One region of the Pelomonas nitida genome, then DNA from elsewhere that is predicted to be linked to it. Evidence: predicted binding sites of a transcription regulator. Region 1 holds the regulator's gene; the other holds the start of a gene.
What was found. Region 1 encodes LexA, which represses DNA repair genes until DNA is damaged. Its sites were predicted from a motif close to ACTGTATNNNNATACAGT; they were not measured.
Positions count from the first base shown of each region.

Region 1 (14,850 bases):
GCGCGAGGGGCGCATCCAGGCCGACCCGACGCTCAAGCTCACGGCCGCCAAGCAGCCGTTGCGGGTGCCCAAGCTGCTGAGCGAGGCGCAGGTCAGCGCCTTGCTGGCCGCACCCGATGTGAATACCGCGCTCGGTTTGCGCGACCGCGCGATGCTGGAGCTGATGTATGCCAGCGGGCTGCGCGTCAGCGAGTTGGTCACGCTCAAGAGTGCGCATGTCGCCTTCAAGGACGCGGTGCTGCACGTGACCGGCAAGGGCAGCAAGAGCCGCCTCGTGCCGTTCGGCGAGCATGCGCGCGACTGGATGACGCGCTATCTGCGGGAAGCCCGAGCGGAGATCCTGGCCGGGCAGAGCAGCGACGACTTGTTCGTCACCGGGCGGGGCGCTGGCATGACGCGCCAGATGTTCTGGACGCTGATCAAGCGACACGCGCTCGCGGCGGGCATCACGGCGCCTTTGTCACCGCATACGTTGCGGCATGCGTTCGCCACGCACCTGCTCAACCATGGCGCCGACCTGCGAGCCGTGCAACTGCTGCTGGGGCACGCCGACCTGTCGACGACGCAGATCTACACGCACGTGGCGCGTGAACGCCTGAAGGCCCTGCACGCGGCGCACCACCCGCGGGGCTGAGCCGCCGAGCTTGCCGCGTGATGGGGCGCGCTGTAGCGTGGCCAAAGAATGTTCACGCGACAAGGCGTTATTGGTGCTAGGAACAATTGCCGGTTGACGGCGGTCGCATCCCGCATTCATCCCGCGTTTGGGGCGAATTCCAGCCATCCAGCCGCGTGAAGTCACCATATTGGCGCAGGTCTGCATCATCGTGTCGCAGCGCCTGCGCCGTCGTGTTGCATCCCGCGTACGTGCGGCCGTGCGGGTGGCCGGAAGCGGGGTTGACCCCTGTCGGCGGCCCACAACAGCGACGCCGTGTGTCAGGGTGCTCAGGGGCAAACTCCGCCGCCATCACACAACTTCACGGAGTTCTCGATGCACGCTACCCGCCTGCTGCCGACAGCCTTCGCCGCCCTGTGCCTGTGCGCCGCCACCGCCGCCATCGCCCAGGAGACGACCAGCCTTGAACGTGTCAGCGTCGTCGGCTCACGCAAGACGCTGCCGGCCGCCTCCAGCACCGACACGCTGGTGCCGGTGGATGTCTATGCGATGGACAAGCTGGCCGAGGGTGGTGGGCAGTTCGACCTGGCGCAGACGCTGCAATACCTGTCGCCGTCGTTCAACTCCACACGCCAGACCGGTGCGGACGGCGCCGACCTGATCGACTCCGCCGCACTGCGTGGCCTGGGTTCGGACCAGACGCTGGTGCTCGTCAACGGCAAGCGCCGCCACACGGTGGCGCTGGTCAACATCTTCGGCGCGCGCAACCGCGGCGCGACGGGCACCGACATGAACTCGCTGCCGCTGCTGGCCATCGACAACGTGCAGGTGCTGCGCGACGGCGCCGCGGCGCAGTACGGCTCGGACGCCATCGCCGGCGTGCTCAACATCCAGCTGAAGAAGAAGGTCGGCTGCGAGGCCGTGGCGGGCTACGGCCAATACTCGGCCGGTGACGGCAAGAACTACCTGGCCTCCGCCTACTGCGGCGTGAAGCTGGCCGGCGGCACGCTGGGCATCACCGGCGAGTGGCAGGACCGCGGCCGCTCCAACCGCAACGATCCCAACGACGAGTTGGTCGGCCCCCGCACCATCGGCGACACCGCGGTCAAGAACAAAACGCTCTACCTGAACGGCGAGTTCCCGCTGGCCGGCGACAACAAGCTCTACCTGACGGCCGGCGCTCAGGACCGCGACGCCTCCTCGGGCGCCTGGGCGCGTGGCGGCGTGGGCTCCGGCGACATTCCTGACCGCAACTCGGCCGCGATGTACCCGGACGGCTTCGTGCCATTCATCAACGGCGACGTGCAGGACCGCTATGTCAGCGTCGGCTGGAAGTCGGCCTTCGCCGGCTGGGACACCGACCTGTCGCAGACCTATGGCTCCAACAAGATGCGCTACAACATCAGCAACACGCTGAATGCGTCCATCGCCAACCAGGATCTGCTGAACGGCGGCAAGGGCGTCAGCGCGACGAGCTTCGACGCCGGCGGCTTCGGTTTCAGCCAAGCGACGACGAACTTCGACGTCAGCCGCTTCTTCCCCGACCTGCTGGGCGGCAGCAACATCGCCTTCGGCGCCGAGTACCGCAAGGAGAAATACGACATCGTCGCTGGCGAGCCGGGCTCCTACATCGACGCCGACGGCGTCGGGTTCGGTGGCAATGCCGGCAGCCAGGGCTTCCCTGGCTTCCAGCCGGGCGATGCGACGAACCGCAGTCGCAACAGCCAGGCGTTGTATGCCGACTGGGAAGCCAGTTTCACGCCATCGCTGACCGTGGATGCCGCGGTGCGTGCCGAGCACTACAGCGACTTCGGCTCCGCGACGACGGCCAAGCTGGCCGGTAGCTACAAGCTCGGCAAGGCGTTGATGCTGCGTGGCGCCGCCAGCACGGGGTTCCGCGCGCCCAGCCTGCAGCAGCTCTACTTCTCGTCCACATTCACCGACTTCATCAGTGGCCAGCCGCTGGACGTCGTGCTGGCGCCCAACGGCAGCAAGATCGCCAACGCCGCGGGCGTGCCGGCGCTGAAGCAGGAGAAGGCCAAGAACCTGTCCGTCGGCTTCACCGTCAAGCCCGACGCCGACACGGCCATCACCGCCGACCTTTACCAGATCAACATCAAGGACCGAATCGTGCTGTCGGGCCGCTTCGACGCCGACAACTATCCGGCGCTCGGCACCATCCTGCAGGGGCTGGGCGTGGGCCAGGCGCAGTTCTTCGTGAACTCGGTCAACACGCGCACCCGGGGGCTGGACCTGACTGCCTCCACCCGGGCCAAGGTCGGCGCCGGCCAGCTGAGCACCTTCCTGGCGCTGAACGTCAGCCGCACGACGGTCACCGCCCGCAATGCGCCAGCCGCGCTGCAGGGTTACGAGGACGTGCTGCTGTCCACGCGGGAGCGCCTGTTCATCGAGGAGGCCGGCCCGCGCATGAAGGGCACGCTGGGCTTCGAGTATGCGCAGGGCGCCTGGACGGGCGAGGCCAAGATCATCCACTTCGGCAAGCAGACCCAGGGCGGGTTCACCGACGGCGTCTTGCTGAAATACAAGCCCAAGGCCTCGATGGACCTGGGCATGAGCTGGCAGGCCACGCCTGCGCTGAAATTGAGCGTCGGTGGCAACAACGTCTTCAATGTGAAGCCGACCCGCCAGGACCCGTACGAGACCGACAACGGCTTCTATTACGACAGCGTGCAGTTCGGCCTCAACGGCGCGTCCTACTTCGCGCGGGCTCACTACAGGTTCTGAGGTCGTCGCGGACAATCCGGGCGGATGGACCACAGTTTTCTCTCCGCCCTGATCCTCCTGCTGCTCGTGCTCGACCCGCTCGGCAGCCTGCCTGTCTTCATTCCCATCATGCGCAACGTGCCGCCCGAGCGGCGCACGCGCGTGGCGGTGCGGGAAGTCGGCATCGCGTTTGTCGTGCTGTTCGCCTTCATGTTCCTGGGCGACAGCTTCCTGAGCGTCATGCACCTGTCGGAGCGTTCGCTGGAGGTGGCCGGCGGCGTCATCCTGATGATCATCGCGATCCGCATGATCTTCGGCGCCTCGGGCGAGTCGGCCTATGGCATGGAGCCCGGCAAGGAGCCCTTCATCTTCCCGCTGGCGGTGCCGCTGCTGGCGGGCCCGTCGGCGATGGCGACCGTGTTGCTGCTCGCGTCGCGGCAGCCCGATCGCATCTATGAATGGATTGGCGCGCTCAGCACGGCGCTGCTGGTGTCAGGCCTGGTGCTGGTGCTGGCCGACCGCATCCGCAAGCTGCTGGGCGACTCGGTCGTGTCGGCCCTGGAGAAGCTGATGGGGCTGGTGCTGACGGCCATTGCCGTCGAGATGGTGCTGGCCGGCCTGAAGCGCTACTTCATCGGCGGGCTGTAGGCCGCCGCCGGCCAGCGGGTCGGCTTACTTGTTCTTCTTGGCTTCCTTGCCCTTCGGGATCACCGACGTCATCGGTGCGACCGGGCGGTCAGAGCCCGCGGACTTGCCCTGGGGCGCGTCCTTCTTGGGCTTCTTGGTCATCTTGTTGCTGCGTTGTTCGGTGTTGGCCATGGTTCCTCCTGCAGGTGAAAGTAGAGATAGCGCGAACTATGCCTCAGCGTCGTAGCGCGTCTTGGCGGCGCTGGCGGCCCACTGAGCCGCGGTGATGTCATAGCGCCGGCAATCCATGTCGTACCAGCGACCGGTGCCGGTGAATTGCATGCCCAGGCGTTCCATGACGGTGGAGGAGGGCGTGTTCTCGGGGCGGCAGACGGCGCAGATCTGCTCGGGCGCCAGGGTGGCGAACGCCCAGCCCACCATGTGACGTGCGGCCTCGCTCGCATAGCCCTGACCCCAGGCGTCCTGCCGCAGGCGCCAGCCGGTCTCCAGTGGGCCGGCCGGGTCACGGTTGAGGTGCTGGATGCAGCCGCAGCCGATCAGCTCGCCGTCTTCCTGGCGCATGAAGGCCCACCAGGAATAGCCGAACTCCGCCCAGCGCGCCTGCACGCGGTCGATCATGTCCTGCGTGTCCTGTGGCGTGTCGGGCCGGCCGGTGATGTGCCGCATGACCACCGGGTCGCGGTTGAGGCGATGCAGCGCATCGAAGTGCTGCTGGGATAGGGGTTCCAGCCGTAGCCGAGGGGTTTGAAGCTGCGTCATGGGCGCGATTCTGCGGCTGACCGCTCTCACGATTCGAAAGTGACCTTTTGGATGGTGAAAAGTCCGATTGCTGCGGTGCCGCAATATTTCTCATTATGGCAAAACCACTTTTGCGATTTGAAATGTTGCAGACAAGTTATTGTTTTTTAACAAGAAAGTTTTTTGTCTTCTACAAGACTTGAGGGTTTTCGACCGGCACGTGCGGGACTAGTCTTACGTCATCGGTTTTCAACGTTTGCCAAGGAGCTCTCATGACCCGCCTGACCCGTGAACAACAGATCGCCGCCCTCGAGAAGGACTGGGCCGAAAACCCGCGCTGGAAGGGCATCACGCGCGGCTACAGCGCTGCCGATGTCGTGCGGCTGCGCGGCTCCATCGACATCGAGCACACGCTGGCCAAGCGTGGCGCCGAGAAGCTGTGGGGCCTCGTCAACAGCGAGCCCTTCGTCAACGCGCTCGGCGCGCTGACGGGCAACCAGGCGATGCAGCAGGTGAAGGCCGGCCTGAAGGCCATCTACCTGTCCGGCTGGCAGGTGGCGGGCGACGCCAACAGCAACGGCGAGATGTATCCCGACCAGTCGCTTTACTCCGTGGATTCGGTGCCCAAGGTCGTCAGGAAGATCAACGCCACGTTCAAGCGCGCCGATGAGATCCAGTGGAGCGAAGGCAAGGACGACATCGACTTCTTCGCGCCCATCGTGGCCGACGCCGAAGCCGGCTTCGGCGGCGTGCTGAATGCCTTCGAGCTGATGAAGGCCATGATCGAGGCCGGCGCCGCCGGGGTGCACTTCGAGGATCAACTGGCCAGCGCCAAGAAATGCGGCCACATGGGCGGCAAGGTGCTGGTGCCCACGCGTGAAGCCGTGGCCAAGCTCGTCGCGGCGCGCCTCGCGGCCGACACCATGGGCGTGCCCACGCTGCTGGTCGCCCGCACCGATGCCGAAGCCGGCGACCTGGTCACCAGCGACATCGACGACAACGACAAGCCGTTCTGCACCGGCGAGCGCACCGTGGAAGGCTTCTACCGCACGAAGAACGGCCTCGACCAGGCGGTCAGCCGCGGCCTGGCCTATGCGCCGTACGCCGACCTGATCTGGTGCGAGACCGGCAAGCCCGACCTGGCCTATGCCAAGGCGTTTGCCGACGCCATCCATGCCAAGTTCCCCGGCAAGCTGCTGGCCTACAACTGCTCGCCGTCGTTCAACTGGAAGAAGAACCTGGACGACGCCACGATCGCCAAGTTCCAGCGCGAGCTGGGTGCGCTGGGCTACAAGTTCCAGTTCATCACGCTGGCCGGCTTCCACAGCCTGAACTACTCGATGTTCAACCTGGCGCACGGCTACGCGCGTCATCAGATGAGCGCATTCGTCGAGCTGCAGGAGGCTGAATTCGCCGCCGCCGAGAAGGGCTTCACCGCGGTCAAGCACCAGCGCGAAGTCGGAACCGGCTACTTCGACGCCGTGACCACCACCATTGAAGCCCAGGCTTCCACGGCGGCGCTGAAGGGGTCGACCGAAGACGAACAGTTCTTCGACGCCAAGCACGGCTGATCGACCGGCAGCACGCTGATTTCCCGCCGTCAACGTCAACTCCTGACGGCTTTTTCAGCCCGCTTCGGCGGGCTTTTTTCATGGTGTCATCGCAGTGTCATCTGCATGTCAAAGACTGGCGCCATGAACAACACAACAACGACAACAACGTTCAACCTTCCCACACGCATTCGCCACTGGTGGGCCCGACGGGCCGAGCCCGGCCGGGCCCGGGTGCTGCGCCGGCGCTACGCCGTTGCGAGCGTCGCCGCCGGCCGCATCCCGCCGGAGGTGCGTGCGGCCTGGGCGCGGCTGGCGCCCGACGAATTTCCTGGCCTGGCGATCGACGACGCGGCATGGCTGCGGTGTTCGCTGGGGCTGGCCCAGTTCTTCGATGTCTGCCGGCGGCAGCAGGCCAGCGGCCCCTGCGCATTGCCGAGCAAGGCGGCCGATTCGGTGTGGCATGTCTGGTTGCAGACCGACCCCGCAGGCCTGGCGCACTGGCAGCAGCGCTGTTTTGGCCAGGTCGTCGAGCACCGCGAAGCGCAGGCACTCGGTGAGCCGCTGGAGGCTTGTCTGGCCCGGAGCTGGGTGGGCGCCTGCCGCAGCGAGGGCATCAGCCCGCTCGGGCCACGCCTGCCGCTGATGTTCGCGCTGGATGGCTGGGTGGGCGTGCCGACCGGCTGGGCCTACCAGCACCGGCGCGGCACGCTGGCGCACCAGCAGATCGACGGTTTTGGCCGCCCGGCCGGCAGCGTCGTCATGCATGCGGGTATCGCCGGCGGCGGCCTGGTCGCGTTGGGGCTGATGACCGACGCGGAGCTGAAGGCCGAGGAGCGTCGCCGCCAGGGGAGTGACAGTGGCAGCACCGGCGGCGGTGACTGGAGCGATGCGGGCTCCAGCGACGCCTGCGATGCGAGCTCGGATGCCAGCAGCGGTTCGAGCTGCGGGTCGAGTTGTGGTTCCGGCTGCGGCGGGGGCGGCGACTGAAGGGCGCTCGGATCGACGATCTACGGAGCGCCGGCCGCTGCGGCGCTCGTCAAGCGCTGCTCAAAACGTCTTGCGATGCCTGTGTGAGTGTTCAGTTGAAGCCTCGGCCGCGAATCAGGCCGACGGCCAGGCCTTCGATGGCGAACTGCTCGGTGCGCTCGTCGATGAGGATGGGTTCGAAATCCGCGTTCTCGGGCAGCAGCTGAATGCCCGCTGGCCCGCGCTTGAAGCGCTTGACGGTGACTTCGTCGCCCAGGCGGGCCACGACGATCTGGCCGTTGCGGGCCTCCTTGGCCGACTGGACCGCGAGCAGGTCGCCGTCGAGGATGCCGATGTCCTTCATGCTCATGCCCTTGACCCTGAGCAGGTAATCGGGGCGGCTGGCGAACAGGCTGGGCTCCACGGCGTAGGTCTGTTCGATGTGTTCCTGCGCCAGGATGGGCGCGCCGGCGGCGACGCGGCCGATCAGCGGCAGTGTCAGCTGGGCGAGGGCAGGGATGGGCAGCTGGATCTGGCGCGCGCGATTCAAGGCGCTGAGCGCGTCCGACTTCAGGCGGATGCCGCGCGAGGTGCCGCCCACCAGTTCGAGCATGCCTTTGCGCGCGAGGGCCTGGAGGTGTTCCTCGGCCGCATTGGCCGACTTGAAACCGAGCTCGGCGGCGATTTCGGCGCGGGTGGGCGGAGCGCCGGTGCTTGCGATCGCGTTGCGGACGAGATCAAAGATCTGCTGCTGGCGGGCGGTAAGCTTGGGTTGGTCTTGCACAGGCGGCCTTTTCGTATGGCTGGCAATTTGTCCAGCAACTGTATTTTTGTCCAGGAATCTCGCAAATTGCAAACCCATGACCGTTTGATCGTCATTCTGGGCACCGGCGGCACCATCGCCGGCACGGCGCGCACGGCCAGCGATGGCGTGGGCTACACGGCCGCACAGCTCCGGGTGGAGGACCTGCTGGCGGCGGTGCCGGCGCTCGCGGCACAGCGCCTGGAGGCCCATCAAGTGGCCCAGCTGGACAGCAAGGACATGGACTTCGCCACCTGGCAGCGGCTGGCCAGCGCCGTGCACCAGCATCTGGCGCGGCCGGAGGTGGCCGGTGTCGTCATCACGCATGGCACCGACACGCTGGAGGAGACGGCTTATTTCCTGCACCGCGTGCTGGCGCCGGCCAAGCCGGTGGTGCTGACGGCCGCCATGCGGCCGGCCACGGCGCTCGCGCCCGATGGGCCGCAGAATCTGTTCGACGCCGTGCAGGTGGCGGCTGCGCCGGGGGCTGCCGGCGTCGTCGTGGCGATCGCGGGGCGGGTGCACGATGCCGTGCAGGTGCGCAAGACCCACAGCTACCGCGTCGACGCCTTCGAGTCGTCGGACGGCGCGCTGGTGGCGCGGGTGGAGGAGGGTGTTGTGCGCCCTCTGGGGCGCTGGCCCGCCGGCGCGGCCCTGGGCCTGGAGCGGGTGGCGACGGATGTCGAGCACTGGCCGAGGGTGGAGATGGTGTTCAACCATGCCGGCGCAGACGGCCGCATGGTGCGTGCGCTGCTGGATGCAGGCGTCGACGGCTTGGTGGCCGCCGGCACGGGCAATGGCACCTTGAGCACGTCGCTCGACGCGGCGCTGCGCGAGGCACAGGCCCGGGGTGTGCGCGTCGTGCGCAGCACCCGCTGCGATGCCGGGCCGGTGATGGACCTGCCCGGCCTGTTGCCGGCGGCCGGCGCGTTGAGCCCGGTCAAGGCCAGGGTCGAGCTGATCCTGGCCTTGCTGGCGCGCTGATCAGACGATGGTCAGCGTGACGTCCACGTTGCCGCGCGTGGCGTTGGAGTAGGGGCAGACCTCGTGGGCTGCGGCCACGAGTTGCTCAACCACGTCGCGGGCCAGGCCCGGCACGGAGATCTTCATGTCGACCGAGATGCCGAAGGCGCCCGGCTTGTTGGCGTGAGGGCCGATGCCGACGTCGGACGTGATGGAGACGTCCGCCGGCAGGCTGAGCTTCTGGCGGCCGGCGACGGCCTTCAGCGCGCCGATGAAGCAAGCCGAATAGCCGGCCGCGAACAGCTGCTCGGGATTGGTGCCGGGGGCGCCGTCGCCGCCGAGTTGCTTGGGCGTGGTCAGGACCACGTCCAGCGCGCCGTCGGACGACTTGGCAGTGCCGGCGCGGCCGCCGGTGGCGGTGGCGGTGGCGGTGTAGAGGGATTTTTCGATGGCCATGAGGGCTCCTTGGGGTGGGTTGGGGAACGGGAACAGGAAACGGTCAACCAACGGTCAACTGCCGGCGGCCTTCGCCAGCTGCTGGCGCAGTTCATGCAGACGCTGCGTGAGCGACACGAGTTCATCCAGCTCGCAGGCGCTGGCGCAGGCCAGTTGTTCGGGGATGTCCAGCGCCTGGGTGCGCAGGCCGCGGCCGGCGGGCGTGAGCAGCAGGTCGACCCGCCGCTCGTCGTCGCTGGCGCGGCGGCGCTCGACCAGGCCTTGCTGCTCCAGCCGCTTGAGCAGTGGCGTCAGCGTGCCCGAGTCCAGCGACAGACGCTGGCCGATCTGGCCGACGCTCAGGCCGTCGGCCTCCCACAGCACCAGCATGACCAGGTACTGCGGGTAGGTCAGCCCCAGCGGCGCCAGCAGCGGCTTGTAGAGCTTCGTCATCGCCAGCGAGCTGCTGTAGAGGGCGAAGCACAGCTGATGGTCCAGCTGTAGCCATTGCGCGCGGCTGTCGTCTGGGGTGGAGGCCTTGCCGGAGTTCATGACTGAAAATATAGTTGCAAATTAAATTGCACACAATCATTGTGGTTTTTGGTCGATGGCGGTGCCTGCACGTCGGCATCTTCGCCGCCGTGTGTGTCGACGTGGCGACATCGGCCATGGGCCGATCTGCGAGGATGCGCGTCCATTTGAATGACGAGGAGACGGGTGATGTTGATCGCGGCCATCGTGCTGGCGGCGCTGGTGGCGCTGCTGCACGTGTATTTCCTGGTGCTGGAAATGTTCTTCTGGACCAAGCCGCTGGGCCGCAAGGCCTTCGGGCTCAAGGCCGATTTCGCCGAGCAGAGCAAGACGCTGGCCGCCAACCAGGGGCTCTACAACGGTTTTCTGGCCGCAGGCCTGCTGTGGGGCCTCGTGCAGGACGCCGGCAGCGCCGGCCGGCCGTGGCTGGTGTTCTTCCTGGGCTGCGTCATCGTGGCGGGCGTCTATGGCGCGCTGACGGTGTCACGCAAGATCCTGTTCGTGCAGGGCGTGCCGGCGTTGCTGGCGCTTGCGGCGCTGTTGATGGCCTGACGCGCTTGCGCCTGGGTGGGCTACACGAGGCCCAGAACGCCCAGGACGCCGCCGCCCAGCACCATCCAGACCAGGCCCAGTCGCGTCTTGAGCGTCAGCAGCACCGTGGTGGCGATCAGCGCCACGGTGCCCCACCGATGGTCGTCGGCGCGCAGGAAGGGCTGCGCGAGCAGCCAGCCGGTGGCGATGATGAGGCCCAACGTCAGCGGCATAATGCCGGCCGAGAACGCCCGCACCGCCAGGTGCTCGCGATTCGCCCGTGCCCAGCGCGTGGCGGAGAGCGTCAGCAGCGTCGACGGCAGCATGATGCCGCCCATGGCCGCGATGGCGCCGGGCAGGCCCGCGACATTCCAGCCGAGCACGGCGACGAACAAGATGTTCGGGCCGGGCGCTGCCTGGGCCAGCGCGATGGAGGTCGTGAAGTCGGTGTCGCTCAGCCAGCCGGTCTGCTCGACGAGGTAGCGGTGCATCTCCGGTACCGTCGTGATCGCGCCGCCGATGGACATCGGCGACAGCATCAGGAAGTGCAGGAACAGGCCTGCGCAGGCGGCGGTGTTCATTTCATGCGCCACCAGGCCAGCGCCATGCCGGCGCCGCCCACGAGTGCCAGCACGCCGATCAGCGGCCAACGCAGCACGCCGATCAGCACCAAGGCCGCCAGCGCCAGGCCGAAGGCTGCCGGCTTCCCGAGTGGGCTCTTGTTGAGTGCCGGCAGCAGCTTGAAGCCTGTGGCGAGCACCAGGCCGCTGGCCACCGCGCCCATGCCGCGCAGCGCGTTGGCCGCCACCGGGTGCGCATGCAGCTGGCCGTAGGCCGCCGCCAGGCACAGCACGATGACGGCGGGCGCGGCCAGCATGCCGGCCAGCGCGGCCATGGCGCCGCGCGTACCGAAGAACCGGTCGCCCACCATCATCGACAGGTTGACCACATTGGGGCCCGGCAGCACCTGGGCGATGGCCAGTGTCTCCACGAATTCCTCGCGGGTCATCCAGCCCAGACGCTCCACGAGCTCGCGCTGCGCCACGGCCAGCACGCCGCCAAAGCCCTGCAGCGCCAGGCGCGAGAAGGCCAGGAACAGTGCGGTGAGACTGGCCGGGCGGTTCACCGGTGGACCTTCAGCGCCTCGGGGTTGATGATGTGCGTGGGCTGGGACTTCAGGAAGTTCAGCACGTTGTCGAACGCGGCGTCGAAATACAGCTCGTAGCTGTCCTGCTCGACATAGCCGATGTGCGGCGTGCAGACGGCGTTTTCCAGCCGCAGCAGGGGGTGGCCTTGCAGGATGGGCTCGCTCTCGAAGACATCGATGGCGGCCATGCCCGGGCGGCCGCGGTTGAGTGCCGAGACGAGCGCGCCCTCGGTCACCAGCTCGGCGCGCGAGGTGTTGACGAACAGCGCCGTCGGCTTCATCTGCGCAAGGTCTTCGGGCGTGACGATGCCGCGGGTCGCGTCGCACAGGCGCAGGTGCACCGACACGACGTCGGCCTCGCCGAAGAAGGCCTCGCGGCTGTGCGCCGCGCGATAACCGTCCGCCAGGGCGCGCTGCCGCGAAGCCTCGCTGCCCCAGACCAGCACGTCCATGCCGAACGCGCGGCCGTAGCCGGCCACGAGCTGGCCGATCTTGCCGTAGCCCCAGATGCCCAGCGTCTTGCCGCGCAGCACCATGCCCACGCCGAAATTGGCGGGCATGGACGCCGCCTTGAGCCCCGCCTGCTGCCAGGCGCCATGCTTGAGGTTGCCGATGTACTGTGGCAGCCGGCGCATCGAGGCCATGATCAGCGCCCAGGTCAGTTCGGCCGGCGCCACCGGGTTGCCCCCGCCTTCGGCGACGGCGATGCCCAGTCGCGTGCAGGCGTCCACGTCGATGTGGCTGCCCACGCGCCCGGTCTGCGAGATGAGCCGGAGCCGGGGGAGTTTTTCCAGCAGTTGACGGGGGAAGGCGGTGCGTTCGCGGATCAGCACGAGCACCTCGGCGTCCCGCAGGCGCACGGACAGCTGACCGATGCCTTTGACCGTGTTGGTGAACACCTTGGCGTTCAGTGGCTCCAGCTTGGACGCGCAGCGCAGCTTGCGAACGGCGTCTTGGTAGTCATCGAGGATGATCACATTCATGGTCGGGGCCTGTGCGGGCCGCCCGGAGCCGCACAGGCGGTGGGCGCCGCAGGCAAGGGCGTCACATCGTGGGGCATTGTGCCTGTGGTGCCAGCAGCCTCCCGCCAGGCTGGCTACGATTGTTTTCCCCTCAACGGAACGAACCCATGACCACGATTTCTATGCATTCGGCCAGTGCGCCCGCCCTGGCCAAGATGCTGGGCAACATGCTCACCTGGCTGGAGGCCGCTAAGGCCCATGCCACGGCCAAGAACTTCTCGACCGACGTCTACCTGACGCTGCGCCTGGCGCCCGACATGCTGCCGTTCACCAAGCAGATCCAGATCGCCAGCGATGCCGCCAAGGGCTGCGTCGCGCGATTGGCTGGCCAGGACGTGCCCAGCTACAAGGACGACGAAGCGACGCTGGACGACCTGGCCGAGCGCATCCGCAAGACGCGCGATTTCGTGCTGTCGGTGCCCGCCGCAGCGTTTGCGGGCAGCGAGAGCCGCGAGATCACCATCCCGCGCCGCGTCGGCGACCCGCTGAAGTTCGACGGGCTGAGCTATCTGCAGCATTTCGCGTTGCCCAACTTCTATTTCCATGCGACGACCACGTACGCGCTGCTGCGCCACGCCGGCGTGCCGCTGGGCAAGTTGGACTACCTCGGCGGCTGACGCGGCGGGCGGGCGAGCCCCGGGACTCGCCCCGGGTGGGAAAAGCTACGCAATCCGGCGCCAATTCCAGTCGCGTTGATCCGGCGAACTCCGGACAATTGGGGGAGATCCCATCAGATCAACCTCCCCCATGGATATGACACCTCCTACCGCCGCGGAGACCCAAGGACTCGCCCTCGTCGAGCAGTGGCTGCTGCAGGCCCGGGGCGGGCAGTGGCCATTGCCCCAGCTGATGGAGGCCGCGTCGCGCCTGCAGGCGGCGGGCGCGCTGGGGGCGGCGGCGCTGCTCTACAAGACCTGGGTCGAGCACACCGACACGCCGTTCCGGCATGTCGCCTGCTTCAACTGGGGCGCGGTGCTGGGTGAGTTGCGCCAGCACGGCGAGGCCGAGCGGGTCTACCGCCTCGCGCTGGCAGCCGTGCCGAACTTCGCCCAGGCCAAGCTCAACCTCGGGCACCAGCTGGAGCACCAGGGGCGCTCGGAGGAGGCGCTCGCGCTGTGGCGCGAGGTGTATGAAGACGGGTCGCCGCAGGGCGTGGGCACCGATGTGCGCACCTTGCACCTGCATGCGCTGAACAACGCGGCCCGGCTGCTGGAAGTGCTGCGCCGCTACGACCAGGCTGAGGCGCTGATGCGCCGGTCGCTGCTGCTGGACCCGCGCCAGAGCGATGTCGCGCAGCACTATGTGCATCTGCGGCAGAAGCAATGCGCCTGGCCGGTGTACGAGACCTTTGGTGACGTCACCCACAACCACCTGCTGACCAGCACGTCCTTGCTGGCCATGCTGGACGAGACGGACGACCCCGCGCTGCAGCTCATGTCGGCCCAGCGCTTCGTGTACGAGAAGGTGCCCAAGATCAAGGCGCCGGCGCTGCACCAGGGGCGCCAGCGCGAGGGGCGCATCAAGGTCGGTTATCTGTCCGGCGACCTGTGCATGCATGCCGTCGGCCTGCTGACGGCCGAGCTGTACGAACTGCACGACCGCAGCCGCTTCGAGGTGCATGCCTTCTGCTGGAGCAAGCAGGACGGCACGCCCCTGCAGGCGCGCCTGCGTGCCGCGATGGACCACTACACATCGCTGCATGCGCTCAGCGACGCCGAGGCGGCGCAGCGCATCGCGGAGGCCGGCATCGATGTGCTGGTGGATCTGCAGGGGCTCACCAACGGCGCGCGTCCCGGCATCCTGGCCCACCGGCCGGCGCCCATCCAGGTCAGCTACCTGGGCCTGCCGGCCACCTCGGCGCTACCTGGCGTGGACTGGATCATCGCCGACCGCTACGTCATGCCGCCGCAGTCGCTGCCCTATCACACCGAGCGGCCCATCTATCTGCCGCATTGCTACCAGGTCAGCGACCGCAAGCGCGAGGCGTCGGTGCCGCCGAGCCGGGCCGAGGCCGGGCTGCCGGAGTCGGGCTTCGTCTACTGCGCGTTCAACAACAACCACAAGATGAGCGAGCCGGTCTGGCGCACGTGGATGCGTGTGCTGCGCCAGGTGCCGGGCAGCGTGCTGTGGCTGCTGGCGGACAACGACTTCGCCAAGGCCAACCTGAGCCGCGTGGC
Region 1 covers NZ_JBIGIA010000006.1:161,883-176,732, forward strand. Annotated here, with positions in the region: gene xerD (site-specific tyrosine recombinase XerD) at 1-634, shown strand, start outside; gene ACG00X_RS09720 (TonB-dependent receptor plug domain-containing protein) at 989-3,358, shown strand; gene ACG00X_RS09725 (MarC family protein) at 3,383-3,985, shown strand; gene ACG00X_RS09730 (hypothetical protein) at 4,010-4,156, opposite strand; gene ACG00X_RS09735 (GNAT family N-acetyltransferase) at 4,193-4,744, opposite strand; gene aceA (isocitrate lyase) at 4,996-6,294, shown strand; gene ACG00X_RS09745 (hypothetical protein) at 6,418-7,263, shown strand; gene lexA (transcriptional repressor LexA) at 7,355-8,026, opposite strand; gene ACG00X_RS09755 (asparaginase) at 8,111-9,028, shown strand; gene ACG00X_RS09760 (organic hydroperoxide resistance protein) at 9,029-9,463, opposite strand; gene ACG00X_RS09765 (MarR family winged helix-turn-helix transcriptional regulator) at 9,518-9,994, opposite strand; gene ACG00X_RS09770 (DUF1304 domain-containing protein) at 10,163-10,525, shown strand; gene ACG00X_RS09775 (chromate transporter) at 10,546-11,085, opposite strand; gene ACG00X_RS09780 (chromate transporter) at 11,082-11,630, opposite strand; gene ACG00X_RS09785 (D-2-hydroxyacid dehydrogenase family protein) at 11,627-12,634, opposite strand; gene ACG00X_RS09790 (DUF1993 domain-containing protein) at 12,781-13,290, shown strand; gene ACG00X_RS09795 (O-linked N-acetylglucosamine transferase, SPINDLY family protein) at 13,421-14,850, shown strand, end outside.

Region 2 (14,850 bases), on a different contig from region 1:
ACCACATCGGCCCACGCGCCCGGCGCGAGGCGCCCGCGGTCGCTGAGCCCCAGGTATTGCGCCGCCGCCGTGGACACGCGGTGCGCAGCGTCCGCCAGGTCCAGGCCCAGCACCTGCACGAGATTGCGCAACGCCTGGTCCATCGTCAGCGCGCTGCCGGCCAGCGTGCCGTCGGCCAGGCGCACGCCGCCCAGGCACTTCTGCACGCGGTGCTCGCCCAGCCGGTATTCGCCGTCGGGCATGCCGGCGGCGGCCGTCGAGTCGGTCACGCAGAACAGGCCCGGGATGCAGCGCAGCGCCACGCGGATCGCGCCGGGGTGCACATGCAACAGATCGGGAATGAGTTCGGCATGCCGGCCATGCGCCAGCGCCGCGCCCACCATGCCGGGCTCGCGGTGGTGCAGGCCCGTCATGGCATTGAAGAGATGGGTGAAGCCGGCCGCACCGGCGTTCAACGCGGCCACGCCGTCGTCGAAGCTGCCGGCACTGTGGCCCAGCTGCACACGGATGCCCGCGTCGCGCAGCGGGCCGATCAGCGCGAGATGGCCGGGCATCTCGGGCGCCAGCGTCAACACCTTGATGGGCGCGAATTCATTGAGCCGCATGACCTCGGCCAGCGTCGCAGGAATCGCGTGTGCCGGCTGCGCGCCGAGGCGCTCGGGGTTGATGTAAGGCCCTTCGAGGTGCACACCCAGCACGCGGGCCGACTGCGCGCCACGCTCGCGGCAGACGGGGCCCAGCGCCTTCAGCGCGGCTTCGATGTCATCGAGCGGCGCGGTCATCGTCGTCGCAAGGAAGGCGGTCGTGCCGTGGCGCACATGACGGCGCGCGATGGTCTCGATGGCGTCGCCGGCCTCCATCGTGTCGCGGCCCCCGCCGCCGTGCACATGGGTGTCGATGAAGCCGGGCAACAGCACGGCGCGGCCACCCTCGCCGGCACGCGCGGCGTCAATGGGCGAGCCGCCCACCGCCGCGATGCGACCGGCGGCGATGTCCAGATGGCCGCGTACCAAGCCCTGCGGCGTGACGATATCGCCTTCGAGTTGCATCAGCCTCGCCACCACATCGTGACTTCTGCGGGCCGAGCGCCGGGCCGCTCCCAAGCCGGCCCGCCATGGCGATGCGCTTGCCGGTCGACCCGGCAAGCATCGCCGTCCCCGCGGGGGCTGAGCCCGGGCACGTCGCGCCCAGTGGGCGCGACGTGCCTGGCGAAGGGCGAAGGCGCAAGCCGAAGCGCGGCCTGCAGGGCCGGCCAACGCAGTCGTTGGACGAGGGGCGCCATCATTCCCGGCGCATCTCAGCGACGAAGTCGTAATAGTCGCTGCGGCAGTAGGAGTGCGTCAGCTCCACCGCCTGGCCCGACGCGAGATAGCCCACGCGGGTGATGAACAGCACGGCGGCGCCTAACGGCACTTCCAGCAGACCGGCGAGCTTGGCATCGGCATTCAGCGCGCGGATGTGCTGCAGCGCCCGCACCGGTGCGCGGTCGCCGAGGTGCGAGTAGAGCGAAGCCTCGACCTTCTGCGGGTCGGGCAGCACGCTCTGCGGCAGCACGCTGACCTCGTAGGCCATGACGACCGCGTCCGCCAGCCGCAGCCGCTCCAGCCGGGCGACGCGCTCGCCGCTCTTGAGCTCCAGCGACAGCTGCTCGTCCGGCGCCGCCGGCGTGAAGCCGCGCAGCAGCCAGCGCGAGCCCGGCACGAAGCCGCGCTGGTGCAGTTCCTCCGAGAAGCTGGTCAGGCGCGTCAGCGGCTGTTCGAGCTTGGGCGCGATGTAGTTGCCCGAACCGCGCTTGCGGATGATGAGCCCCTGCTCCACGAGCCGGTCGATGGCCTTGCGCGCCGTGACGCGCGACAGCGCCAGCTGGTCGGCCAGCACGCGCTCGGACGGCAGCGCCTCGTCGGCATGGAAGATGCCGTCGCGGATGGCCTGTGCCAGGCTTTGCGCGAGCTGCATGTAGAGCGGCGACGCCGCTGCGGGGTCGGGCTTGAAATCGAAGACAGCGGACATGTCAGCCCCTGGTCCCATCCATGGAGTCACCGGCCGCCCATGGGGTGGCGGGCCGGCGGGGCGCGGCGCGGCACGAAGCCGGGCGGCGTCCTGTGAAGACAGCGCTCATGCGCGCGGGTTCCCGCGTTGCCGGATCAGCCAGAGCGCACCGGCCGTGGCGTCGCCCTGCGGCTCGACACGGCGCGCCTGCAGCGCGGGGCTCAGGCGCGGCGCCAGGCGCAAGGCAACGCTGCCGGCCAGCGCCAGCGGCAAGCTGGGGTGCAGGGCCGCCGCCAGCACGTCGAGCGCCTGCGCGGCGGCATCGAGCAGCGCGGCGGCGGCCGCGTCGTCGTGCTCATGCTCGAACACCAGCCGAGCCAGGCTGGCGTAGCCGCCCTGCCCGGCCTGGGCGCAGAAGGCCAGCAGCGCTTCGCGGCTGGCGCCGGCGGCGACGTAAACGCTGTCAGCCAGCGCGCCGCGCGGCGCACGGCCGTCGAAGGCGGCCTGGGCGATCTTCATCGCCTGCTGGCCCAGCCAGGCGCCGCTGCCCTCGTCGCCGATCTGCCAGCCCCAGCCGCCGGTCATGCGGCGCGTGCCGTCTTCCAGCAGCGCCTCGGCCACGGAGCCCGTGCCCGAGATGAGCAGCGCGCCCGGCCGGCCGCCGTGGGCGCCCAGCAGGCCGGCCAGCCCGTCGGTGATCAGCGCGAAACGCGCGACACCAGGTTCGGCGGCAACGAAAGCCTGCAGCTGCGCCGGCACGCCTGTGCCCGACAGGCCCAGGCCCAGCGCACAATCCCGCAGGTCCAGCCCGGGCACGCCGGCGTGCGCGACGGCCTCGCCGATGTGCCGCCAGGCCTGCTCGACACCCTGGTTCAGCGCCGACGCCCCGGCCTCGCCGCGCCCCAGCACGCGCCCGTCGGCATCCGCCACGACGGCCCGGGTGCTGGTGCCGCCGCCGTCCACGCCCACCCACCAGCGCGGGGCGCGGCCGGAGTCGTGGGAGGTCACCAGGGAAGGATGGAGAGCAGGCAGCATGGTCGACGGCAATTGGTCGATACCACTCTAATACCAACGATCGGGGTCGTCAATTGGTTTTAAACTGGTCTACAACCTCCCGGCAGGCGCGCATCGACGGCGCAGGGCGGGTTGGACGGCTCTCGAATGAACAAGAATACCAGTGAGAAACCAACCAGGGTCCTCCGTCTTGCACACCCCGCCTTCGACCGCCAGTGACGCGCTGGCCGAGTTGCTTGGCCGCCTGGCCCGCGTGGGCGGGCGGCACCCCGCGCTCGCCGACCGGCTGCTGGCCCGCCTGAGCGCCAACGCCCTGGCCGCCGGCGACACGACCACCGGCGTCGATGCGCTCTACGCCCGCTTCGGCCTGCTGGAGCCGCGCGGCCGCGCGCAGGAGCTGCTGCCGGCGCTGGAGCAGGCCGGCGCGCTCGCCGCCGCCGGGCATTTCCCGGTGCAGGCCGCGCGCGTCTGCGAGGCGCTGGGCCGCATCGCCTACCAGCAAGGTGAGTACCAGCTCGCCAGCGAGCAATGGTCACGCGCGCTGGACCTCGCCGAGGTCAGCGGCCACCTGCCGACCGCCATCGCGGCGCGCATCGGGCTCGGCCAGATCCATTACGCACAGGCCGACTGGGCCCGCGGACTGCGCCAGATGCGCGACGCGGCCGAGCATCTCGCGGCCTCCGCCAAAGACGGCGACGACAGCTACCTCTCGGCCAAGCTCGCGCTGAACATCGGCGTCGGCAGCTTCGAGACCGGCGACCTGCCCGCGGCCGAGCGCCACTTCAGCCACGGCCTGGCGGCCGCGCGGCGCGGCGGGCACCGCGTGTTCGAGGCCGAGGCGCACTGGCACCTGGCGCGCGCCGCGCTGGCCCGCCAGCGCATGGACTGGGCCGTGGCCGACTGCCGGCTGGCACTGGACATCGCCGCCCGCCAGGGCTACCCCTGGCTGGAGGCCGCCGCCAGCCGCACCTGGACCGAGATCGCGCTGGCCCGGGGCGACAACGCCGGCGCCGTGCGATCCACCCGCCACGGGCTGGCGCTGGCCCAGCGCATCCAGGCCCGCGCGCAGGCCCGCCAGGCCCACCGGCAACTCGCCCAGTTGCTGCAGGCCGAGGGCGACGCCGCCGGCGCGCTCGACCACCTGTGGCAACACCTGGCGCTGCAGTCCGAGATCGAGCGGCTGAGCCTGCCCGCCCGCACCACGCTGGCCGCGCCGCCCACCGGGGATGCCGGCGCACCGCTCACGCCCGAGGAGCTGCTGCTGCACCTGAGCAGCCAGCGCCAGCGCCTGGCCACGCTGCTGCCCACCGAGGCGCTGGCCGAGCTGAAGGCGGCGAGCGCGCGCATCCTGGGGCTGGACAGCGTCATCCGCTGGCCGCTGGGGCCCGGCGGCCTCAGCACCGAGCAGCAGCCCCGCTACCTGGACCTGCTGACCCGCCACGGCGCGCCGCTGGCACTGCCGGACGCGGCCCTGCACCCCTGCCACGCCGAGCTGGCCGGCCTGCCCGGCGCGGCCCAGGCCCGCATCGAGGTGCCGCTGTACGACGGCCCTCAGCTGGCCGGCGCGTTATGGCTGGTGGACGCCCGCGCCACCCGTGCCTGGACACGCCAGGAGCTGCTGATGGCCAGCCAGCTGGCGCTGCTGTTCGACAGGACTTGAGGCCCTTCGCCCGCAGGGACGGCGACGCCTGCGCCGGCCACGGTCAGACATCGCGCATGCGGCCTTCCCGGCGAGGCGCGTCGTGGATGAGTTCGCTGATGAGCTGCGTCTCCGGCATCTGCGCCCAGTAGCGCACGGGCATCTCCTTCTTCATCGCCGCCACCTTGAGCCGCGCGGGGTTGAAGATGCTGCGGTAGTAGGTGAGCCAGAGCGCTTCGCCGGCGTCCGCCGCGGGTGCCTCGTCACGCCGCGCCGGGCCGGCACCGGCCAGGCGCTGCCCGTCCCAGTGCAGGCATCCCAGCGGCGTCAGGATGGCCCACGGGTGCTGCGCAAAGCGGTCGACGAAGAACGGCGCCGCCGCGCGCAGCACGTGATGCACGGGCTCGAACCAGGCCACGTGGCGCACGCCGCCCGCCGCGTGCTCGTCGGCCACCTCGCGAAAGCGCACGAACGCATGCATCTTGTGGATCTCGCGGCTGACCTGGCGGGCCATGGACTGCAGGTGGCGGCGGTCGGCGTCCAGCACGTCGCCCCACAGGCCGGGTTCGCGCTGCAGGCGGCGGGCGAACGCCAGCAGCCGCGCATAGCGGCTGTCGTCGGCATGCATGGCGACGGCGCGCCCGAGCGCGTCCCAGCCGGCCGGCGGCTGCCAGGCGGTGGCGCCTGCGGGGGCCGGCGCCGGCCCCTCGGCGAACAGCCCGGCCTGCGCGCCGACGTCGTGCGTCCAGCCGGCATCACTCCCGGCCAGCAGCGCCGGCAGCAGCGCGGCGAAACCATCCCAGTCCGCCGGGTAGCGCAAGGGCAACTTCATGTGCGCGGCCTCATCAGAACAGCGCCGCCTGCTGCGGCCGTGCGGCCGGCCGCGACAAGGCCTGCAGGTCGGCCGGGTGCGGCCGGTGGTCGACGGCCACGACGAACGGCAGCGCCTTGCGCGCCAGCGGGCCCAGCGCCAGCAGGTCGGCGCGGCGCAGGCGGCGGTGCCGCCGGGCGGCCACCAGTTTGTCCACGGAACTCACGCCCAGGCCGGGCACGCGCAGCAGCTGCTCGCGCGGCGCGCGGTCGACGTCGAGCGGGAACTGCGCCGGATGGGCCAGCGCCCAGGCCAGCTTGGGGTCGTGCTGCAGCGACAGGAAACCCGCCTCGGTGACGATCTCCTCGGCCTGAAAGCCGTAGAAGCGCAGCAACCAGTCGGCCTGGTAGAGCCGATGCTCGCGCAGCAGCGGCGCGGCCTGCGCGGGCAGCGCAGCACTGGCATGCGGGATGGGGCTGTAGGCCGAGTAGTAGACGCGGCGCAGCCCCTGCCCCGTGTAGAGCCGGCTGGAGAGCTGCAGCACGGCGCGGTCGTCTGACGCATCGGCGCCGACGATGAGCTGCGTGCTCTGGCCGGCCGGCGCAAAGCGAGCCGGGCGCGCCGCGGCGGCCGGGGCGCCCGGCAGCGCCCGCACCGCCTGCGCCTCGCGCTTGGCGTCGCGCGCCGCCTGCAGGCGCAGGTGGATGCGCGACATCGTGCGCTCGATGCCGCCGGCGTCCTTCTCCGGCGCCAGCGCCTGCAGCGCCTGCGCACTGGGCAGTTCGACGTTGATGGACAGCCGGTCCGCGTAGCGGCCCGCGCGCTCCACCAGCTCGGGCGAGGCGTCGGGAATGGTCTTGAGGTGCAGGTAGCCCTTGAAGTGCTCATCCTCCCGCAGGCGCCGCGCCACCTCGATGACCTGCTCCATCGTGTAGTCGGGCGTGCGGATGATGCCGCTGGACAGGAACAGCCCCTCGATGACGTTGCGCCGGTAGAACGAGAGCGTCAGCTGCACCACCTCGTCGATGGCGAAGCGCGCGCGCCGCACGTCGCTGCTCTTGCGGTTGATGCAGTACAGGCAGTCGTAGACGCACCAGTTGGTCAGCAGCACCTTCAGCAGCGACACGCAGCGGCCATCGGGCGTGTAGGCATGGCAGATGCCGTTGCTGGTGGAGCCCAGGCTGCGCCCGTCTCGCGAATGGCGCTTCTCGGTGCCGCTGCTGGCGCAGGAGGCGTCGTATTTGGCGGCGTCGGCCAGGATGGCCAGCTTGTCCTGAACTTCCATGCAAATACTGTAATTGCATACAGCACTACCGAGATAACCCAAGGTGTATCCGGCTCACCGTCCTACACCCTGCGAGGGCCCGGCTTTCTAGAGTCCAACGCCATCTGCCGAGCCAGGAGCCTCCATGCCCAAGCATCCCCCCACCACCCGCGCGCCGCGGGCCACCACCGGCACCGGCGGCGAGCCGCACCAGCTTGCCGCCGGCAGCCACCCGCCGCTGACGACCAACCAGGGCGTGCCGGTCACCAACAACCAGACCTCGCTGAAGGCCGGCGCGCGCGGGCCGACGCTGCTCGAAGACTTCATCCTGCGCGAGAAGATCACCCACTTCGACCATGAGCGCATCCCCGAGCGCATCGTGCATGCGCGCGGCTCGGCCGCCCACGGCGTGTTCGAGCTGCACACGTCGCTGGCCAAGTACACAACCGCCAAGGTGCTGACCGAGGTGGGCGTGAAGACGCCCGTGTTCACGCGCTTCTCGACGGTGGCCGGCGGCGCCGGCTCCGTGGACACCCCGCGCGACGTGCGCGGCTTCGCCGTCAAGTTCTACACGCCCGAAGGCAACTGGGACCTGGTGGGCAACAACATCCCGGTGTTCTTCATCCAGGACGCGATGAAGTTCCCGGACCTCATCCACGCCGTGAAGATGGAGCCCGATCGCGGCTTCCCGCAGGCGGCGTCGGCGCACGACACGTTCTGGGACTTCATCTCGCTGATGCCCGAGAGCCTGCACATGGTGATGTGGGCCATGAGCGACCGCACGCTGCCGCGATCGCTGCGCTTCATGGAGGGCTTTGGCATCCACAGCTTCCGGCTGCTGGACGCCAAAGGCCGCGCCACCTTCGTCAAGTTCCACTGGCGCCCGGTACTGGGGCTGCAGAGCACGCTGTGGGACGAGGCCGTGCAACTGGCCGGCGCCGACCCCGACGCGCACCGCCGCGACCTCTGGACGGCGATCGACGACGGGCGCTTCCCCGCCTGGGACCTGGCCGTGCAGCTGTTCACCGAGAAGGAAGCTGAGGCCTTCCCGTTCGACCATCTCGACCCCACCAAGCTCATCCCCGAGGAGCTGGTGCCGCTGCAGGTCATCGGCCGCATGACGCTGAACCGCAACCCGGCCAACCACTTCGCCGAGAACGAGCAGGTGGCCTACTGCCCCGCCAACCTGCCGCCCGGCATCGACTTCTCCAACGACCCGCTGCTGCAGGGCCGGCTGTTCAGCTATCTCGACACGCAGCTGTCGCGCCTGGGCACGCCCAACTTCGACCAGCTGCCCATCAACGCCCCCAAGTGCCCGTTCCACACGCAGACGCGCGACGGCCACATGCAGACCCGCGTGCCCACCGGCCGCGTGGCCTATGAGCCGAGCAGCCTGCAGGCCGACGCCCCGTACGAAGCGCCGCGTGGCTTTCAGAGCGTGGCGGCGCCGGGCGAGCCCGACGCCAAGGGCCGCGTGCGGCCGGAGAGCTTCGCCGACCATTACAGCCAGGCCCGCCAGTTCATCCACAGCCAGAACGCGTTGGAGCAGGCCCACATCGCCAGCGCGCTGGTGTTCGAGTTGAGCAAGGTGGAGACGCCCGCCGTGCGCGAGCGCTTGGTGGGCCACCTGCGCGTGGTCGACGCCGACCTCGCCCGGCGCGTCGCCACCGGGCTGGGCCTGCCCGCCCTGCCCCCGGCCGCCCGCCCCGCCATGCCCGTGCAGGACTTGCCGCCCTCACCGGCGCTGGGCCTGATCGACAAGACGCCGCCCTCGCTGCAGGACCGCTGCGTGGCCGTCCTCTTCAGCGACGACTCCGATGCCAAGCGCCTGGCCGCCGTCGACAAGGCCTTGCGCAAGGCCGGCGCCAAGGTCATGAAGCTGGCACCCAGGATCGGCGGCGCCACGTTGAGCGACGGCACGCATCAGCCCGCCGACGCCCGCCTCGCCGGCAGCCCGGCGGCGGCGTTCGACGCCATCGCGCTGGTGCTGTCGCCCGCCGCCGCGCAGCAGCTCGCGCAGGACGACACCGCCGCCACCTTCGTGCGCCAGGCCTATGCCCACCTGAAGGCCATCGGCCACGACGACGGCGGCCTGCTGCTCGTGGAGGCACTGCACCTGGTGGCGGATGACGGCGTCTGCGCGCTCGATGCCAAGGCGCAGGCTTTCGTGGCGGCCGCCGCCACGCGGCAATGGGACCGCGAGGAGCGCATTCATCCGCTGCCCTGAATGGCGCTGAGCGGCGCGTCGTCATCCGCATTTCACGCAGTGCCGCCACAGTGCGGCGCCCGTGCATGCCACGACCTCCAGCGCCGCCGCGCCCGCCCTCATCCCTCCACTGCCCCGCGGCTTCGGCCTCGTCATCGGGGCCCAGTTCGCCTCGGCACTGGCCGATAACGCGCTGCTGATCGTCGCGATCGCGCTGCTGAACCAGCAGGGCTTCGCCGCCTGGTGGGCGCCGCTGCTGAAGTTCGGCTTCATGCTGGCCTATGTGCTGCTGGCGCCCTGGGTGGGCCCGCTGGCCGACGCCTTCGCCAAGGGCCATGTGATGGCGGCGATGAACCTCGTGAAGATCGCTGGCCTGGCCTTGCTCGCCTGCGGCCTGCACCCCGTGGCGGCGCTGGCCGTCATCGGCCTGGGTGCGGCCGCCTACGCGCCGGCCAAGTACGGCCTCATCACCGAACTGGCCGCCCCCGAGGCGCTGGTGAAGGCCAATGGCTGGATCGAGATCAGCGTCGTGTCGGCAGCGCTGCTGGGCGCCGTGCTGGGCGGGCTGCTGGTCAGCCCGCTGTGGGTGGACTCCGCGCTGGCCGCCTGGTGGGACACGCACGACCTGCCGGCCGACAAGCTGACCGGGTCACTCGCCGCGCTGCTGCTGCTCTACGCGCTCAGCAGCCTGCTGAACGCCGGCATCCCCGACAGCGGCCAGCGGCAACGCAGCGACGCGCACGACCCGCTGACGCTTGTGCTGGAGTTCCGCGCGGCCAACCGGCTGCTGTGGCGCGACCGTGAGGGCGGCCTGTCGCTCGCGGCGACGACGCTGTTCTGGGGTGTCGGCGCGACGCTGCAGTTCGCCGTGCTGCGCTGGGCCGGCGAGGCCTTGTCGCTGCCCTTGAGCCAGGCGGCCTATCTGCAGGCCGCCGTGGCGGTGGGCGTGATCGGCGGCGCGGCGGCCGCGGGGCGCTGGCTGGCCTTGCACCAGGCGCGGCACGGCCTGTGGGCCGGCATCGCGCTGGGCCTGCTGATGCCGGTGGTGGCGCAGATCGACCAGGTCATCACCGCCGCGCTCGTGCTGACCCTGGTGGGCGCCGTTGGCGGCGCGATGGTGGTACCGCTGAACGCGCTGCTGCAACACCGCGGCGCGCTGCTGCTCAGCGCCGGGCGCTCGGTGGCGGTGCAGGGGTTCAACGAGAACCTCAGCGTGCTGCTCATGCTGGCCGCCTACGCCGGCTGTGAGGCGGCGGGCCTGCCCATCGCCTGGACGCTGAGCGGGCTGGGCCTGGGCGTCGCGGCGGCCATCGCCGCCTTGATCGCCCGGGCCCGCCGCCGCGGCGCCTGATCGGCCGACGTCAGAAGCCGAAGCCCGAACCCGCACCCAGCAGCGTGGCCACGCCCAGCGCCGCGAAGATGGCCGCAGCGATGCCGTGAACCAGCTTCATCGGGATCTTGGCGGCGAGGCGGTCGCCGACGAACACGGCCGGCACGTCGGCCAGCAACATGCCCAGCGTCGTGCCGATGACGACCCACAGCGGGTTGGCGTAGTGCGCCGCCATCGCGACGGTGGCGATCTGCGTCTTGTCGCCCATCTCGGCGAGGAAGAACGTCAGCAGCGTGGCACCGAACACGCCGAAGCGCTTGGCCACCTGCGTCTCCTCTTCCTCGATCTTGTCGGGAATCAGCGTCCAGATCGCCATGCCGATGAACGAGGCGCCCAGCACCCAGCGCAACACGCCGGGGCTGACCGCCGAGGTGATCCACGCACCCAGCGCGCCGGCGAGGCCGTGGTTGACGACGGTGGCGCACAGGATGCCCGCGATGATGGGCCAGGGCTTTTTGAACCGCGCGGCGAGGATGAACGCGAGCAGTTGGGTCTTGTCGCCGATCTCGGCGAGGGCGACGACGCCGGTTGAGACGAAGAGTGCTTCCATGAATAGTCCCTGGCCGGTTCAAAGACGAATGACCACAGCGCGCCCCCGGCCAGTGCGGATGCGATGTGGTCAAAGGTCTTGCCAAGCCAAGAAACTGCTGACGCCATGGCCTGCGGGCCAAGTGTGTTGACGTCAGCCTCTTCGGGCGAAGAGCGGCTACTCCCCAGTGACGGGCGCGATTATGCCTGTGCGGCTCAGACCACCGGCTGCAGCCCGTGCAGGCCGAAGGCCGGTTCGGCCCGGGCGATGCCGCGCTCCAGCACGGCCTCGAAACGCGCGGTGATGTCGGCCCAGTCGAGCCGCCGCGCCGTCGCCCGGGCCGCCTCGGCCACAGCACGGCGCGCGTCCGCGTCGAGCGCCACGGCACGCGCGGCTGCGACGAAGTCCGTCTCCCGCCCCGGGCCGGCCAGCCAGCCGTTGACGCCACTGCGGATGAGCTCGCCCGCTGCGGCGCTCTCGAACGCGACGACGGCGCAGCCGCTGGCCATGGCCTCGGTCGTCACGTTGCCGAAGGTCTCGGTCAGGCTCGCGAACAGGAACATGTCCAGCCCCGCGTAATGCGCCGCCAGGTCGTCGCCGCTGCGCTGCCCGGCGAACACGGCGTCAGGCGCGCGTGCGGCCAGTTCCGCCCGCATCGGGCCGTCGCCGACGAACACGAGGCGAGCGCGCGGCTGCACCGCCTTCACGGCCTCGTAAGCCGCCAGCACGACCCCGAGGTTCTTCTCCGGCGCCAGGCGGCCGACATAGCCCAGCACGAGATCGTCCGGCCCGGCGCCCCAGCTCTCGCGCATCGCGGCACTGCGGCGCACGGGATCGAAACGCTGGGCGTCCACGCCACGGCCCACGACGCTCAGCCGCTCGAAGCCGCGCTCCGCCAGCAGCACCCGCAACGCCTCGGTGGGCACCATGGTCGCGTCGCAGCGGTTATGGAACTTGCGCAGATAGCCCATGATGGGCTTGGACAGCAGGCCCAACCGGTAGTGCTTGCCGTAGGCGTGGAAGTTGGTGCGGTAGTCCGACGTGACCGGCAGCGCCAGGTGTTGCGCGGCCTGCAGTGCCGACCAGCCCAGCGGCCCTTCGGTGGCGATGTGGACCACGTCGGGCCGCTTCAACGACCACAGCTTCACGAGCGCCCGCTTGCTGGGCACGCCCATGCGCAGGTTCGGGTAGAGCGGCACCGGCAGGCCCTTGGTCAGCACCTCGTCCACGGCGGGCTTGCCGCCGGGCAGCGCGGCCAGCTTGGCAGGCTGGCGGGGCCGGATGAGCTGCACGTCGTGGTTACGACGGTTCAGCCCGTCCACGACGCGCGCCATCGACATGGCGACGCCGTTGACTTCGGGTGGATAGGTTTCGGTGACCACCGCCAGCCGGCGCGAGTGGCGCGGCGCGGGAAGGTCATCGACCAGGATGTCGTCGGCGTCGGCGGTGTTCATGGCGTGCATGGTCAGCAGTTCATGCGACAGAACGATGAACGCAGGACCGTCACGCCGATTTCACGCAAGCACCCCACCATCCGCCCCGCTTGCCACCCAAACGACAAGGACGGGACGTGAACGAGTTTTTTCAAACCCTGAAGACGCAGCGCTGGGACGACCACCGCTACTACCACCACAGCCGCATCAACCAGAGCCTGCACCTGATCAGCGCGCTGAGCTTCCTGGTGTCCTACGGCCTGGTCTTCGTGAATCCCGCGTGGGCAGCGCTGCTGGCCTGGTGCGTGTCGATGACGACGCGGCAGGCCGGGCATTTCTTCTTCGAGCCGCGGGGCTACGACCACGTCAACCAGGCCACCGACGAGTACAAGGAAGAGATCAAGGTCGGCTACAACATCCGCCGCAAGATCGTGCTGCTGGCCGTCTGGGTGGCGCTGCCGGCCGTGCTGTGGGTGTCGCCGTCGCTCGGCGGCCTCATCGTGCCGGCGGTGAGCTGGCAAGGCTTCGTCGAGGACGTCGGCATGGCCTGGTTCTGCCTGGGCGTGACGGGCCTGGTGTTTCGCGTCGTGCAGCTATGGGCCACGCAGAGCCTGATGCAAGGCCTGGCCTGGGGCTTCAAGATCCTCACCGACCCCTTCCACGACGTGCTGCTGTACTGGAAGTCGCCGCTCTATCTGCTGCGTGGTCAGCTGATCGACCCGATGGAGCATGTGGGCCAAGGCCACGCGAACTGACGCGATGGAAGAAGCGATCACCCTCTCCGCGCTGGCCCTCGGCGTGCTTGCGCTGCTGCCGGCTGCCAAGCGGCGCTTCGAGCTGTCGCGCGCCAAGCACCGGTCACTCGCCGGCCATTCCCGCATGGCCAAGCGACTGGCACGGTGGGTGCCGGGCTACGCCTATGACGACGCGCAGTTCTTTGCCGCCGATGGCGCGCCGGCCGATGTTGCAGCCCAGCGCAAGGCCGCGTTGCAGCGCCTGGGCGCGGAGTTCGACACGCGCTTCCAGAAGACGCTGGCCGCGACCGAGCAGGCGCGCGAGGCCATCTCCGACCTGAAGTTCACCGGCCGCTACCGCGTGCCCTTCCAGTTCAGCCCGGTGCTGCGCGAGCACCTGCGCGTCGGCGCCTTCCTGCAACACAGCGACGGCGTGCAGGTGCAAGACCTGGACGGCAACCGGCTGATGGACCTGACCGGCTCGTATGGCGTCAACGTGCTGGGTTATGACGCCTACAAAGCCTGCATCGACGAGGCGGTCGCCACCGCGCGCGAGTTGGGCCCGGTGCTCGGCGCTTATCACCCCTGCGTGCTGGAAGTGCTGTCGCGTCTGAAGGCGATCTCCGGGCAGGACGAGGTCAGCTTTCACATGAGCGGCACCGAGGCCGTCATGCAGGCCGTGCGGCTGGCGCGTTATCACACGAAGAAGAAGCGCCTGGTGCGCTTTGCAGGCGCGTACCACGGCTGGTGGGAGGACGTGCAGCCCGGCCCCGGCAACCCGCTGCCGCCGCGCGAGACCTTCACGCTGCAGGACATGGCCGAGCGCTCGCTGAAGGTGCTGGCCACGCGGCGCGACATCGCCTGCGTGCTTGTCAATCCGCTGCAGGCCCTGCACCCCAACGTCAACGCGCCGGGCGACTCCAGCCTCATCGACGGCAGCCGCCGCGCGGCCTATGACCGCGAGGCCTACACGAACTGGCTTCGCCGCTTGCGTGAGGTCTGTACGGCGCGCGGCATCGTGCTGATCTTCGACGAGGTCTTTGTCGGCTTCCGCCTCGCGCCCGGCGGCGCACAACAGTACTTCGGCGTGAAGGCGGACCTGGTCACCTACGGCAAGACGCTGGGCGGCGGCCTGCCGGTGGGCGTGGTCTGCGGCGGCCGCGCGCTGATGCAGCGCTACCGCGAGGACCGACCCGCCGACATCTGCTTTGCACGCGGCACCTTCAACGCACACCCGTATGTGGTGGCCGCGATGGCGGCGTTCCTGAAACGCATCGAACGCCCGGACGTGCGGGCCCTCTACGACGGGCTGGACGAGCGCTGGAATGCCCGCTGCGCGCAGTTCAACGCCCGGCTGAAGGCGGCCGGGGCGCCCGTGCGGCTGGCCAACCTGTCCACGATCTGGACCGTGATGTACGACCAACCGGGCCGTTATCACTGGATGCTGCAGTTCTATCTGCGCAAGCATGGCCTGGCGCTGAGCTGGGTGGGGACAGGCCGGCTGATCTTCAGCCTGAACTACGGCGACACGGAGTTCGCCGAGGTCATGGACCGCTTCGTCGCTGCCTGCGACGAGATGCGTGCCGATGGCTGGTGGTGGACGGCCCCTGAGCTGACGGGGCAGGCCATCCGCCGCAGCGTGTTCCGCGAGATGCTCGCCCACAAGTTCTGACGCCGATGACATCGCAAGAAGCCTCACCGCCCCTGAAGGGCGAAGCCAAGGACGGTCGGGGCTGGCTGGCCCGGCTCGGCGCGCAGGAAGACTTGAACTTCCTGTTGACCAACCGCATCCCGCGCATTGCCGCGACCCGGCTGATGGGCCGCATCGCCAACATCGAGAG
Region 2 covers NZ_JBIGIA010000029.1:2,254-17,103, reverse strand. Annotated here, with positions in the region: gene nagA (N-acetylglucosamine-6-phosphate deacetylase) at 1-1,049, opposite strand, end outside; gene ACG00X_RS23155 (GntR family transcriptional regulator) at 1,282-2,010, opposite strand; gene ACG00X_RS23150 (glucosamine kinase nucleotide-binding domain-containing protein) at 2,116-2,997, opposite strand; gene ACG00X_RS23145 (ATP-binding protein) at 3,194-4,663, shown strand; gene ACG00X_RS23140 (TIGR03915 family putative DNA repair protein) at 4,707-5,474, opposite strand; gene ACG00X_RS23135 (putative DNA modification/repair radical SAM protein) at 5,488-6,738, opposite strand; gene ACG00X_RS23130 (catalase) at 6,863-8,944, shown strand; gene lplT (lysophospholipid transporter LplT) at 9,006-10,274, shown strand; gene ACG00X_RS23120 (TMEM165/GDT1 family protein) at 10,285-10,863, opposite strand; yybP-ykoY riboswitch at 10,868-11,040, opposite strand; gene ACG00X_RS23115 (glycosyltransferase family 4 protein) at 11,058-12,296, opposite strand; gene ACG00X_RS23110 (hypothetical protein) at 12,413-13,030, shown strand; gene ACG00X_RS23105 (aminotransferase class III-fold pyridoxal phosphate-dependent enzyme) at 13,035-14,681, shown strand; gene asd (archaetidylserine decarboxylase) at 14,687-14,850, shown strand, end outside.
Region 2: ACG00X_RS23135 (putative DNA modification/repair radical SAM protein) is a predicted target of LexA. The motif match lies at 6,745-6,762, and genes of this name have one in related genera.